Regions from separate parts of the Promicromonospora sp. NPDC050262 genome, predicted to be linked through region 2. Evidence: riboswitches for the same ligand, from Rfam matches in the RefSeq annotation. Region 2 holds a riboswitch; the other holds the start of a gene.
What was found. Region 2 has a riboswitch for S-adenosylmethionine ahead of AB0I29_RS24740 (aminotransferase class V-fold PLP-dependent enzyme). Riboswitches for the same ligand answer to the same signal wherever they lie in the genome.
Positions count from the first base shown of each region.

Region 1: it holds a riboswitch for S-adenosylmethionine, as region 2 does, so the genes downstream of both, AB0I29_RS19310 (LLM class flavin-dependent oxidoreductase) here and AB0I29_RS24740 (aminotransferase class V-fold PLP-dependent enzyme) in region 2, are expected to answer to the same signal.

Region 1 covers NZ_JBFAKX010000013.1:83,740-90,660, forward strand. The annotation lists gene AB0I29_RS19290 (GNAT family N-acetyltransferase) at 1-334, opposite strand, end outside; gene AB0I29_RS19295 (LLM class flavin-dependent oxidoreductase) at 373-1,725, opposite strand; gene AB0I29_RS19300 (aminotransferase class I/II-fold pyridoxal phosphate-dependent enzyme) at 1,722-3,110, opposite strand; gene AB0I29_RS19305 (rhodanese-like domain-containing protein) at 3,107-3,460, opposite strand; gene AB0I29_RS19310 (LLM class flavin-dependent oxidoreductase) at 3,521-4,684, opposite strand; SAM riboswitch class IV at 5,105-5,216, opposite strand; gene AB0I29_RS19315 (GH92 family glycosyl hydrolase) at 5,524-6,921, opposite strand, start outside.
Region 2 covers NZ_JBFAKX010000023.1:74,678-81,598, reverse strand. The annotation lists gene AB0I29_RS24760 (glycoside hydrolase family 3 N-terminal domain-containing protein) at 1-1,252, shown strand, start outside; gene AB0I29_RS24755 (O-succinylhomoserine sulfhydrylase) at 1,334-2,599, opposite strand; gene AB0I29_RS24750 (rhodanese-like domain-containing protein) at 2,596-3,045, opposite strand; gene AB0I29_RS24745 (aminoglycoside phosphotransferase family protein) at 3,329-4,042, shown strand; SAM riboswitch class IV at 4,088-4,202, shown strand; gene AB0I29_RS24740 (aminotransferase class V-fold PLP-dependent enzyme) at 4,234-5,652, shown strand; gene AB0I29_RS24735 (hypothetical protein) at 5,698-6,294, opposite strand; gene AB0I29_RS24730 (amidase) at 6,455-6,921, opposite strand, start outside.

The DNA.
Region 1 (6,921 bases), on a different contig from region 2:
CCGCCGCCAGCCCTCGGCGGCGGTGCGTGGGCCGCACGAACATGCGCTTGACCTCATGGGTCACCTCGGGGTGGAGGGCGGTGCCGCCCAGCCGGCGCAGCGATCCGGTCGCCACCGCCTCCACGCGATCCAGGGCGATCCAGGTCACCAGCACCTCGTCCGACGTCGGCACGGTGCTCAGCCCGCCCGGCTCGGCCGGCGCGAACAGCCGCGCGCGCTGCTCGCGCAGGTCCGCGTAGCGCGGGGCGAGGTCGTCGGTCATGGCCTCGCGCAGCGCGGCGGCGCGCGGGTCGTCCCAGGTAGTGGCGACCCAGGTCGGGTCGGAGACGATCACCGGCAAGAGGTGCTCCTTCCGTGCGGCGAGGGCGCCCGTCAGAACGCCCGCAGGTTGGCGCGCAGGCCGCCGTCGGCCCACTCGGTGCGCAGGATGCCGCGGCGCCGCAGGATCGGGACCAGCTCGTCGAGCGTGCGGTGCACGGTGACAGGATGCAGGTCGCCCCACAGCAGCACGCCGTCGTTGCCCCACTCCCCCAGCTCCTCGATGAGGTCGGCGAGCTCGCCGGCCGTACCCACCCAGCCGGAGCGGTCGGCGATGCGGCCCAGGCGGGCGAGCCCGCCGAGCAGCACGCGCAGCGGCGTGGTGGCGAGGTCGTGGTCGCCCACCAGACGCCTGATGGACCCGTGCGAGACGTGGTCGCCGAACAGGCCCGTGGGCAGCGGCTTGTCCAGGTCGAACGCCGTCAGGTCGGTCTCCAGGTCGCTCGACTGCTGCTCGGCGATGCGCAGCAGCGTGCCGTCGTCCGGGTTCGCCGACGCCGCCACCAGCCGGTCGGCCTCCTGCGGGCTGGAGACCAGCACGGGCCGAACAGCGAACAGCACCTTGACGTGCTCCAGCGCGCGGCCCGACGCGCGGGCCGCGGTGTGCACCCTGGCCCGGTAGTCGCGCACGCTGCGCTCCGTCAGGGGCGCGAGCGCGAGTTGGACGTCGCTGTTCGCGCCGGCGAACGCCAGCCCCCGGCCCGAGCCGCCCGGAGAGACGATCACGGGCTCGCCGTCCGCGCCGTCGGCGAACGGCAGCGCGTTGAGCGGGCCGTCGAACGCGTAGTGCTCGCCCCGGTGCCGCACCGGGCGCAGCAGGCGCCCGTCGGCGTACCGGCCCCCGGTCCGGGCGCCGCCGGGCCCGACGGCGCCCGGGTCGGCGATCAGCGCACCGTCGTCCCAGGACCGCCACAGCGAGCGGACGCCGTCGAGCCACTCCTCCGCGCGGTCGTACGCGGCGTCGTGCCCGAGCGGCGGCGCGTCCGAGAAGTGGCGCGCGCTGCCCGTGTCGGTCACCAGGTTGAGCCCGAACCGCCCGCCCGACAGGTGCTGGAGCGTCGCGAGCTGCCGCGCCCCGGTGTAGGGCAGCACGGCGGCCGGGTTGACCGTCGGCACGATACCGAGGTGCTGCGTCGCCGCGAACAGGTACGGGGCCAGCAGCAGCGGGTCGTGCTTGGGACCGCCGAACGCCTGCCGCACGCGCAGGTCGATGGTCTCGGGGCTGCCGAGCGACGGAGCGTCCTCGATGATCAGCAGGTCGACGCCCGCCTGCTCCAGGGCGCGGGCGGACTCCACGTAGAGGTCGGGCCGGGTCCAGTCGTAGTTCCAGTCCAGGTAGTCGTGGCCCCAGCCGTGCGGCCCGAAGCCGCGGGCCAGGAACCAGCCGAGGTGCTGCTGGCGGGTCATGGTGTCTCCTTGCGTGTGGTGCTGGTACCGGCGTCCGCGGGGGTGCCGGCGTCCGCCTCGGCGGCGGCGCGGGCGGACGCGAGCCCGCGGTCGAGGTCGGCGATCAGGTCGGGCAGGTCCTCGATGCCGACGGACAGCCGCAGGGTGCCCGGGTGGATGCCCGCGGCGGCCCGCTCGGCAGGGGTGCGCAGCACGTGGCTGGTGCTCGCGGGGTGCAGCACGAGCGAGCGCACGTCGCCGATGTGGGTCATGTGCGTGAAGACCTGGACGGCCTCGACCAACGCCCGTGCCGCGGGGGCGCCGCCGTGCAGCGTGAAGGTGAAGACGGAGCCCTGGCCGTCCGGCAGGTACCGCTTGGCCAGCGCGTGCGACGGGCTGGAGTCGAGCCCCGAGTAGTCCACCGACGCCACCTCCGGCCGGAACGCCAGCCAGCGCGCGACCTCCAGCGCCGCGGCGCTCTGCCGCGCCACCCGCAGCGACAGGGTCTCGATGCCCTGGCCCACGAGGAACGCGTTGAGCGGCGACGGCGTGGGGCCGAACCGCGGCGCCACGGTCTCGCGCAGGTACGCCAGGCGCGCGTTGCCGCCGTGCCGGTCGGCCACGCTCGGCCCGCCCGTGCGCGAGGGCGCGACCAGGTGCGGGTACAGCGCGCCCGAGGCCCGCGCGTCGAACGTCCCGGAGTCGACGACGACGCCGCCCAGCACCGAGCCGTGCCCCGCGAGGAACTTGCTGGCGGAGTGCACCACGACGTCGGCGCCGTGCTCGACGGGCCGCAGCAGGTAGGGCGTGGCCAGGGTGTTGTCCACGACGAGCACCAACCCGTGGGCGTGCGCGACGTCGGCCACGGCCGCGAGGTCGGGCAGGTCGTTGCGCGCGTTCGGGATGGACTCCAGGAACAGCACGCGCGTCTCGGGGCGGATCGCGCGCTCCCAGGCGGCCGGGTCGGCGGCGTCGTCCACGAAGTCGGCCTCGATGCCGAGGCGCGGCAGGTTCTCCAGGAGCAGACCGCGCGTGCCCTCGTAGATGCTGGACGCGGCGAGCACGCGCTGCCCGGCCTCGACCAGGCCGAGCAGGGCGACCGTGACGGCCGCCTGCCCGCTGGCCAGGAACAGGGCGTCGGAACCGCCCTCCAGGGCGGCTATCCGCTGCTCGACGGCGGCCGTGGTCGGGTTGCCGGTACGCGTGTAGGCGAAGCCCTCGCCGGCGCCGAAGTGCCCGGCCGCCTGCTCCCACTCCTCGAACTCGAACCCGGCGGTCAGGTAGACGGGCGTGGCACGCGGGACCACGCGGGCCGACGGCGCGGCGTCGGGCGCCCCGGTGGCGCGCCCGGCGTCGTCCCGTCCCGCGCTGCGCGCGTGCACCTGCCGGGTGGCGAAGCCGGTCATGGCGCCGCGCTCGGCTCGGCCTCCGTCGCGGGCAGCCCGGCCTCCTTCCAGGCGGGGAACCCGCCGTCGACGTGCGAGACGTCGGTGTAGCCGCGGGCCGCGAGCGCCTCCGCGACCGGGCCGGAGCCGTTGATCGAGCCGCACACGATCACGACGGGAGTGTCGAGGGTGATCGCGGGGTTGTCGGACGGCCCGAACAGCGCGTCCAGGTTGTCGCGGTCCGCGAGCGTGGCGCCCGGGATCTCGCCCGCCGAGGCCCGGCCCGCGGCCGAGCGGACGTCGATCAGCAGGGCGCCGCCGGCGACCTTGGCGCCCGCGGCGTCGGGGGTCTGCAGCTCAGGGGTGGTCATGATGGTCTCCTCCACGATGGGTCGTCTGGTGCGGGTGCCGGGTGTTCGCCGGCGCGGTCGTCAGGCGCTCAGCAGCCGGCCCGTGGGCAGCACCCGCTCGGCCGCCTCGACGTCGGACAGCCCGAGCGAGCCGCGCAGCGTGGTCGCCGTCCGCTCCGTGCGGAACAGGCCCGCCTGCTGGAGCGCGGGGACCAGGTGGTCGGTGATCGCGTCGAGGTCGGAGCTGAGCGAGGACGGCCGCAGCAGGAACCCGTCGACGGCGCCGACGGTGGTCCAGTCGGCGATCAGGGTGGCGAGCTCGTCCGGCGTGTCTGCGACGACCAGCCCGTCGCCCATGGCCGCCGTGCCCTCCAGCGCCTCGACGAGCTCCAGCCGGGCCCGGGCGCTGGCCCGCTCCGCCGCGAGCACCACGTAGACCTCGGCGAGCACGCGCAGCTCCTCGGGGTCGCGCCCGGCGGACAGCGCGGCATCCCGCACGAGCCGGCGCAGCCGCACCGCGTGCGCGGCGTCGGTGACGGTGATCCGCGCGACGTCGGCGGTGCGGCCGGCCAGCGCCGCGCTGGCCTCGGAACGCACCCGCACGACGACCGGCGGGGGCACCTGTGGCAGCGCGTCGCCGCCGCCGGCCGGGCGGCCGCGGACGGCGAACCGGATGCCGTCGTGGTCCACCCGGAACCGGCCCTCGGCGTCGAGCTCGACCGCGCCCGCCCCGCTGCCGGGCCGGCCCGTCCACACCTGCGTCACCGACCGGATGCCCAGCTCGACGCGCGCCGCCCAGGCCTCGTCGGGCTCGGGGAGCGTGCCCTGCCGCACGGCCTGCCAGCCGGCCCGGCCGCTGCTCGCGCGGTCGATGCTGCTCAGCGCGACGGCGGCGTGGGCCGCCTCGACGTGCACCGTGTCGACGGCGGCGACCAGCCCGATCCCCGCGGTGACCCGGGCGGCCCGGGCCGCGGCGACGGCCGTGTCCAGCCGTCCGGTGACCTGGCTGCGGCCGGGGTGGAGCAGAAAGCCCTCGTCGAGGCTGACGAAGTCGAGCAGTCCACGGTCGGCGGTCCGCATGAGGTGGAGGAACCGCTCGCCGTCGAACGGGCGCGGCGCGACCGGGCCGCGGGCCCGGTGGGCGCCCGGGCGGGCGCCGGCGGAGGTGAGGTCCACGCCGAGCACGACGGGACGGGTGGAGAGGGCGGTCGAGGAGAGGGACGTGGGCTGCGACGGGTACGGCACGGCGGTGCTCCGTTCGGGCTGCGGCGGCGCGACGGCGCCCGGAGGACCCGGCCGCCGCGCGCAGGTGCACGACGGCGTCCAGGGGTCACCCGGGAGCGTGGCTGCCGGAGGGCAGGAGTGAGACGTCCGGTCAGGGACGTGAGGGCCGGTTACGGCCGGGGCTCGGCGTGCGACGCCGAGAGGAGTTCCGGACGGCGGACCGGTGGCTGGCTGCGGCCGGTCGGCGCGTCGGGGCTGTCGCGGTCAGGTTGTCGCGATCAGCCTGTCGCCGTCAGCGACAGGAACAGTGACAACACATCTCCTCGCGCGGGGCAGCACCAGCCCGCGCGGAGACGTTCCGGGACGGCAGGGACACGTGGACGGCGGGGGCAGCGCTCCGGGTCATCGTCGTTCTCCTCACCTGCTCGCCCATCGGCGAGCGACGCGTGTTGTCATCCGCCGGCGGCGGTGGACCTGGTCCTCACCCGGGGCACCCACCCGCGCGGGGGGTTGCCGTCCGACCAGCCGGGGCTTCGCGTCGGAACTCATGACCTGTCGAGGCTTTCTACATCTCTCCGATCGGATAAGTGCGGTTGGTCTCGATGTCACAGAAGATACGAATGGAACCCATAGAAGTCAATGATCCTTGCCCAGATCTCACATCCCGGGACCACGGTCTCGCCAAGGCCCTGGGGGCGCGGCCAGGAGCCGCCGTCCCGGACGCTGCGCGACCGGCACGAGGGAGGTGCGCTTCTACCCCGTCTTCGGGCCCGGAATCCGGCTGATTCCGGGCCCGATGACGGGGTAGAAGCGCACCTTCGAGGGCTGCCGTTCGCAGCGCCGGCGCCTGGACGTGCGGGTCAGCCCAGGAGGAGCTCGATCTGGGCGAGGGCACCGGGTCCGGCCAGCTCCAGGCGGAGGTCCGCGAGCGGCACGGGCTCGTCGAGCACGAAGGGGCGGAGCTGGCTCGGCCAGCGCCACTCCTCGCCGGACCGCTCGTCCAGCACCCGCCCGTCGCCCCCGACCAGGCGCCAGGCCGACGGCGGTCCGGACGCCGCCTCGACGGACGACGACTCGGCCGACGGGCCCGAGACCAGCGTGTAGGCGCGCAGCACGGCCCCCGCCGGGACCTCAGCGGCGGGCGCCCAGTCGAGCGTGCCGTCCACCACGGCCGACGTCGTCAGGTCGCCGTCGGTCAGGTGCGGCAGCGCACCCTCGGCACCGCGCCAGGCGCCGTCGGCGCGCCGCCACGGCCGGTCGGAAGCCAACCCGGCACCGCCCTCAGCGGCACGAGCACCAGCCTCGTCGCCGTCCGCCGGCACGCCCCACCGGGTCGGGGTCTCCGACAGCGCGAACCGCAGGGTCGCTCCCCCGACGAGGTCACCGTTGTCGATCGACGGCGTCGTGACCGCCCGCGCCGCGGCCACGTCGACACCAGCCGCGCCGTCACCACCAGCCACGTCCAGCCCCGCCACGTACTGCCGCCCGGCCGCTCCCGGTGCCTCGATCACGAGGTCGCCGTCAGGCCGGTGCACCACCGCCCGCTCGAACAGCGGTGACGTGACCGCCCACCGCGGCGAGCCGATCTCCAGCGGGTACAGCCCGAGCGCGGCCAGCACGTACCAGGCCGACATCTCGCCGTTGTCCTCGTCGCCGTGGTAGCCCTGCCCGATGTCGTTGCCGGTCCACAGGCGCGTCAGGATCTCGCGCACGACCTCCTGGGTGCGGTCCGGCCGCCCGGCGACCGACCACGTCCAGGCGATGTGGTGCGACACCTGGTTCGACTGCCCGAGCTGGCCCAGGCGCACGTCACGCGCCTCGAACATCTCGTGGATCGCGGACCCGTAGCTCCCCGGCTTGTCCGCCCGCTCCGGCGCGGCGAAGAACCGCTCCAGCAGCCGCTCCAGGCCGGCACGGCCGCCGTGCAGGGCGGCCAGCCCCGCGCCGTCGTGCACGGGGTGGAACAGGAAGTTCCAGGCGTCGGACTCGGTGTAGTCGCCGCCCCACGCGTCCGGGTCGAACGGGGCCGGGTCGAGCTCGCCGTCCCGGGCGCGCCCCCGGAAGAACCCCGTGCCGGCGTCGAAGAGGTGCACGTAGCCGAGCGCGCTCTGCCGCAGGTAGGCGGCCTCGTCGCGCAGGGCACGGCGGCGTCCCTCCGGGGTCCCGGGCGCGTCCGCGAGCGCCTGCGCCATCCGCGCCAGCCCGGCGTCGTTGATGTAGCCCTCCAGGCTCCACGACACCGACTCCTCGACGTCGCG
Region 2 (6,921 bases):
CGACTGGACCGACGACGGCCTCGGCAACCCCGTGAAGATGCATGCGAACCGCGAGCTGGTCACCGGGTGGCTCAAGCAGAAGCAGGGGTTCGACGGCTTCGTGATCAGCGACTGGCAGGGGATCCACCAGATCCCGCCGCTCGCGGCCGACTCCCCGACCACCGGCCAGATCGTCACCGGCGTCAACGCGGGCATCGACATGTTCATGGAGCCGTCGCAGTTCGAGCGGTTCCACACGCGGCTGCTCGCCGCGGTCCAGGACGGGCAGGTCGGCGAGAAGCGCATCAACGACGCCGTGTCCAGGATCCTCGCCGCCAAGTTCGAGCTGGGTCTGTTCGAGGAGCCGTTCGCGGACCGGTCCAACGCCGACGACATCGGTTCGGCGGAGCACCGGGCGATCGCCCGCAAGGCCGTCGCCGAGTCGCAGGTGCTGCTCAAGAACAGCCACCGCGCCCTGCCGCTGGACGACGACGAGAGCATCTACGTCGCGGGCCGCAACGCCGACGACCTGGGCAACCAGGCCGGCGGCTGGACCGGCACGTGGCAGGGGTTCTCGGGCGACGTCACGGCGGGCACCACGATCCTGGAGGGCATCCAGGCGGCGGCCGACGACGTCACGTTCAGCGAGGACGCCTCCGCGCCGACCGACGGCGCCGACGTCGGCGTCGTCGTCGTCGGCGAGACGCCGTACGCCGAGGGGTTCGGCGACGTCGGCGGGCCCGAGTGGGCCTGGGACCCGGCCGACGGCGGGGTCCCCCGCGAGGAGAAGTCGATGTCGCTGCAGCCCGGCGACGCCGCGGTCGTGGAGAAGGTCTGTGCCGAGATCCGGACCTGCGTGGTCCTGGTGGTCTCGGGGCGGCCGCAGGTGCTCACCGACCAGCTCCGGTCGATCGACGCGCTGGTCGCGTCGTGGCTGCCGGGCACGGAGGGCGCCGGCGTCGCGGACGTGTTGTTCGGCGAACGGCAGTTCACCGGCAGGCTGTCGGTCTCGTGGCCGCGGTCGGCCGACGACCCGGTGGTGAACGTGGGCGACCGGGACTACGACCCGCTGTTCCCGTTCGGCTGGGGCCTGTCGACGGGCGGCCGCACGTCGCACCTCGACGAGCAGCGGCTCGAGCTGCAGGACGCGGTGCTCGACCCGGCCACCGGCGTCCCGCCGGCGGCATCGAAGGCGATCGCGACGTCGGACGTGGCGCTCCTGGAGGGCCACGAGTCCCTGGCGGCCCGGATCCTCACCCGGGCCGGTCGCTGACGAGGCGCTGAGATCTGGTGGTCGCGCCGAGATCTGGCGGCGCGCCGCCAGATCTCGGCGCAGCCGCCAGATCTCGACGGCCTACCCTGCCGCGGACAGGGCCTGGGTGACGTCCTCGATGATGTCCTGGACGTCCTCCAGGCCCACCGAGAGGCGGACCGTCGTCTCCGCGATGCCGACGGCGGCCCGGCCCGGCGCGCCCAGCTTGCGGTGCGTGGTCGTCGCGGGGTGGGTGATCAGGGACTTCGCGTCGCCGAGGTTGTTCGAGATGTCGACCAGCCGCAGGGCGTCGAGGAACGCGAACGTGTGCCGCTTCGCGGCGTCGTCGTCCGTGCCCCCGGGGACCGCCAGGTCGAACGTCACGACCGTGCCGCCGCCGCTCATCTGGGACCGCGCCAGGTCGGCCTGCGGGTGGGAGTCGAGGAACGGGTAGCGCACGGTGCCCACCGCGGGCAGCTCCTCCAGGGCGCGCGCCACGGCGAGGGCGCTCGCGCTCTGGGCCGCCACGCGCACCGGCAGCGTCTCCAGGCCCTTGAGCAGGGTCCACGCGTTGAACGGCGCCAGCGACGGCCCGGTGTTGCGGATGAACGTCTGCACGGGGCCGGTGATGTACTCCGTGGAACCGAGTATCGCGCCGCCCAGCACGCGCCCCTGCCCGTCGATGTGCTTGGTCGCCGAGTAGACGACCACGTCGGCACCCAGCTCCAGCGGCTTCTGCAGCAGCGGGGTGGCGAACACGTTGTCGAGCACCACCGTCGCCCCGGCGGAGTGCGCCAGGTCCACGACGGCGCGGACGTCCACGATGTCCTGCATCGGGTTCGACGGCGTCTCGAAGAACACCACGTCCGCGGGTGTCGAGAGCGCCTCCTCCCACTGGGACAGCACGTGCCCGTCCACGTAGTCGGTGCGCACACCCCACTTCTTGAAGATCTCCTCGAAGATCACCACCGAGGACCCGAACAGCGCCCGGGCGGCCACGATCCGGGAGCCCGACTCCACGAGCGCGGCCAGCGACGTGAACACCGCGGACATGCCGGTCGCGGTCGCGTAGCAGGCGTCGGCACCCTCGAGCTGGCGCAGCCGCTCCTCGAAGGTGTGCACCGTCGGGTTGCCGTAGCGCGAGTAGACGAACCGGTCGACGTCGCCCTTGAACGCGGCCTCGGCCTCCGCGGCGTTGTCGTAGACGTAGCCCTGCGTGAGGAACAGCGCCTCGCTGGTCTCCTGGAACTCGCTGCGCTGGTGGCCGCCGCGCACGGCGAGCGTCGCCGGGCGGACGCCGTCGGGAAGCGGCTTGCGGCCGGAACCACCGGGGTTCGCGTCCGGCGGGAACGCGCCGGTGACGGTCACGCGGGGCCCGCCGTCCACGGCAGCCCGGCGACCTTCCAGCCCTGCTGGTCGCGGACACCGTCGGCCCCGGGCGCACCCTCGAAACCCTCCAGCACGTTGTACGACGGCGCGATGCCCGACGCCGTGGCGAGCCGCGCCGCCGCGATCGAGCGCTGGCCGGAGCGGCACAGGAAGACGATGGGCCCGCCGGAGACGCCGGCCGCCCGGAGCTCCTCCAGGAACCGCGGGTTGGGCACGCCGCCGGCCTGCACCCACTCGGTGAACACGGGCTGCTTCTCCAGCGATGCCGTGTCCGGGATGCCGATCGTGCGCCACTCGCCCTCGGTACGGACGTCCACGAGCGTGGCGTCCGGGTCACCGGAGAGCAGGTCCCAGGCCTGCTGGGGCGTGATGTCGCCGGCGTAGCCGTCGGCCGGTCGTGCTTCGACGCGCGCGGGGTCGCTCATGATGCTCCTCCATCGGTCGTGGCGGTAGCACCCTCGTCCGTTCTCCGCGGCTGCGGGGAACGCTGGGTTGCTGCGGCGTCGTCGTGCCACGTCACTCGGCCGCTCGGGATGGTCGTTGCCAACCCTACGACATGGTGTCCGGTGGGTGGAACAGTGTCTCGACAGGCAATCCGACCAATCTGGTCGGGAAACCGCTTTTCGGTACGGTGGCGGCGATGCCAGGGCACGAGGAGCCGCTGACCGGCGGCAACATGAACGCGGTGGTGCGCGTGGGCGACACACGGTGCTGCGGACCGCCGGGCCGTGGACGCCCACGGTCCACGAGTACCTGCGCCACGTGCGGGGCCGGGGCATCACGGAGGTGCCTGAGCCCTTCGGGCTCGACGAGCGGGGGCGCGAGGTCGTCTCGTTCCTCCCTGGCGACGTCCCGGGCTGGCCGGCCCCGGAGTGGCTCTGGTCCGAGCGGAACCTGCGCGACGCCGGGCGCCTCCTGCGCCGGCTCCACGACGCGTCCCTCGACCTCGACCTGCCGGACGCCGTCTGGCGGCTGCCCGCCCGCGAGCCGGCCGAGGTGATCTGCCACAACGACGCCGCGCCGTACAACATGGTGTTCCGCGCGGGCCGGCTCGTCGGGCTCATCGACGTGGACACGGCGTCGCCCGGGCCTCGCGTGTGGGACGTGGCGTACACCGCGTACCGCATGGCCCCGTTCGCGGGCGACGCGTTCGCCGGGGTGGCCTACGACGTCGGGCACCTGGACCCGCCGGCCCGGCTGGACACGCTGGTCGCCGCGTACGGGGCCGGCTGGTCGAGTGCGGACGTGCTCCGCGCGATGGCGGAGCGACTCACGGAGCTCGCCGCGTTCAGCGAGGCCAGGGCCGACGACGGCGGGCCCGCCGAGCTGCGCGACCACGCCGCCATGTACCGCTCGGACGCCGCCCGCGTCGCCGGCCTCGCGACTCGCGCGACCCGACCGGATCGTGGGACCAGCATCTGAGACGTGCGTTGACAGGAGTTTTGCCCGCAGCACAGGATGGCCGCAGGTCATGAGCGCCAGCGTCAAGCCCCGGCTCGCTGGCCGGCAACCCTCCCTCCGCGGTGGGGTGCCCCGGGTGACGACCAGGCCGCGCGCAGCCCGCGTGCGGCAAGCGCGGGGGAACCTCCCCCAGGACTGTGCTGGAGGACGCCATGTCTGCTCCCACCCTCAGCCGTGCCACCGCGGTGACCGACCTCGCCCCGCTGCGCCCTGTCGTCGGCGGCGGCACGCTCGTCCCGCTCGTGGACGGCACGCGGGTCTCGTACGCGAACCTCGACGTCGCCGCGTCCGCCCCGGCCCTGCAGGCCGTCGCCGACCGTGTCACCCAGGTGCTGCCCCTGTACGCCAGCGTGCACCGCGGTGCGGGCTACCTCTCCCAGGTGAGCACTGCGCTCTACGAGACCGCGCGCCGCACCGTCGGCGCGTTCGTCGGCGCCCGCGAGGACGACCTGACGATCATCACGCGGAACACCACCGACTCCCTCAACCTCCTCGCCGGCTGCGTCCCCGCGCAGCCCGACGGCGAGCCCGGCCGCGTGCTGGTGCTCGACGTGGAGCACCACGCGAACCTGCTGCCCTGGCAGCGCACCACCGGCGCGACCGTGCTGACCGGCGGTGCCACCGTGGCCGAGACCGTCGCCCAGATCCGGGAGGAGCTGGCCGACGCCGCCGCGGACCATCCGTTCGCCCTCGTGGCCCTGACCGGCGCCTCGAACGTGACCGGCGAGTCCCTCCCGATCGCCGAGATCGTCGCCGTGGCCCACGAGTTCGGGGCGCGCGTGGCGCTCGACGGCGCCCAGCTCGTGCCGCACCGCCGCATCTCGCTGGAGTCCACCGGCGTGGACTACCTCGCCTTCTCCGGCCACAAGACCTACGCCCCGTTCGGCGCTGGTGTGCTGGTGGGCCGCCGCGACTGGCTCGACGCGGGTACGCCCTACCTCGCGGGCGGCGGCGCCGTCCGGCGCGTGCGGGTGGGCGGCACCGACTGGCACGAGGGGCCCGCCCGCCACGAGGCAGGCTCCCCCAACGTGATCGGCGCGGTGGCGCTCGCGGCGGCCTGCGAGGAGCTGGCGGCGCTCGACGCCGCCGAGGTCGTGGCCCACGAGAACACCCTGCGCCGCCGGCTCGTGTCGGGGCTCGAGGCGATCGACCGTGTCGAGGTCGTGCGGGTCTGGGCCGACGCCGTCGACCCCGTGGGCGTGGTGACCTTCACCGTGACCGGGTACGACCCGGGCCTCGTCGCCGCATACCTGTCCGCGGAGCACGGCATCGGCGTCCGGGACGGCCGCTTCTGCGCGCACCCGCTGCTCGGCCGGCTCGGGTTCGACGCCGGAGCGGTGCGCGCCTCGGTGGGCGTCGGCACCGCGGGCGAGGAGGTCGAGCGCTTGATCGCCGCCGTCGGCCGCCTGGTCGAGGAGGGTCCGCAGGCCGGGTACGACGTGGTCGACGGGCTGTGGGTCGTGACCGACGACCCGCGTCCGGTGCCCGAGGGCTCCGGTCTCGCGGGCCTGCTGGCCACGGCCGCCCTGGGCTTCGACGAGGCCTTCGGCTGCCTCCCGGACGAGGACTGACGTGTCCGACGGACAGGTCACCCGGGTGACCTGTACGTCTGACAGCTAGAGGGCGAGGGCCACGCAGATGCCGCCCATCGTGAGGTCCAGGCCGATGCACCACAGCGCGAGCGACCGGTTGACCACGACGTCACGGCGGTAGTGCACCACGTCCCACCCGGCGTGCGCGGCGAGGGCGAGGCCCGCGAGGGCCAGCCCGAGCCGCGGCTCCAGGAACAGGGCCACCGTCGCGACGCCGAAGAAGCCCGCCATCGCGACGGCCTGCGGCCACGTCGCACGGCGTCCGCGGGCCAGGCCGATGCCGGTGAGGACCAGCCCCACCAGGACGAACGCGACCCAGCGCGGCGTGTCCAGCAGCTCGGACGCGACGGGGATCACGGACGCCAGGAGCGCGACGAGCCAGGCCGTCCAGCGGACGCCGGTCACGGCGGCGGCCAGGTAGCACAGGGTCGCGACGCCGATCGCGGTGGCCGGGTCCTCGGCGACCGCCTCCTGCCAGGTGCCGTCGACGATCGCCGTCCCGCCGACCAGCAGGCCGAAGCCCGTGAGCACGCCGAGCACGATCCAGGCGGTGTTGGTGGGCCAGGTCCCCGTCCACCGGCTCGGCCGCGCGGGGACGGTCGTCCCGAACGTCTCGGTCATGGTCCCGTGCTCCCTGTCCCGGCGCTTCGGCGCCGTCGTGGCTAGATACCCTCTAGGGGTACCCAACCACGCCGCCGCCGAGGCGCGGAACCACATTCGGCCACGACCGAACCCCGTGTCAGACGTACAGGCCCCTCTGGTGACCCGTACGTCTGACACGTCAGAGGGGGAACGTGCGCGGGCGGGGGAGGGCCGCCTCGACCTGGGCCGCCAGCGCCAGCAGCGTGAGCTCGCCGCCCGGCCGACCGATGATCTGCACCCCCATGGGCAGCCCGCCCGGCGCCTCGGCGGTGGGCTCGGTCCAGTGGGTCGGCACGGTGATCGCCGGCAGCCCGGCGACGTTGAGCATCGACGTGAACGGCGTGTACAGGCACTGCTGCTCGAAGTTCCGCTCGGGGTCCTCGGCGTCGTACCACCCGATCGGCCGCGGGGTGAGGGCGAGCGCGGGAGTCACGACGGCGTCGTAGGCGCTGACCTGCGCCACGAGCGAGCGCTCGAAGCCGGTGAGCGTGCGCACCGCCTCGGCGAGCCGGCGGGCGGGCACCTCGCGGCCCGACCGGATGAGCCACTGCGTCAGGGGCTCCAGCTTGGCCAGCGTCTCCGGGTCGTCGATGGGCACCGCCGACG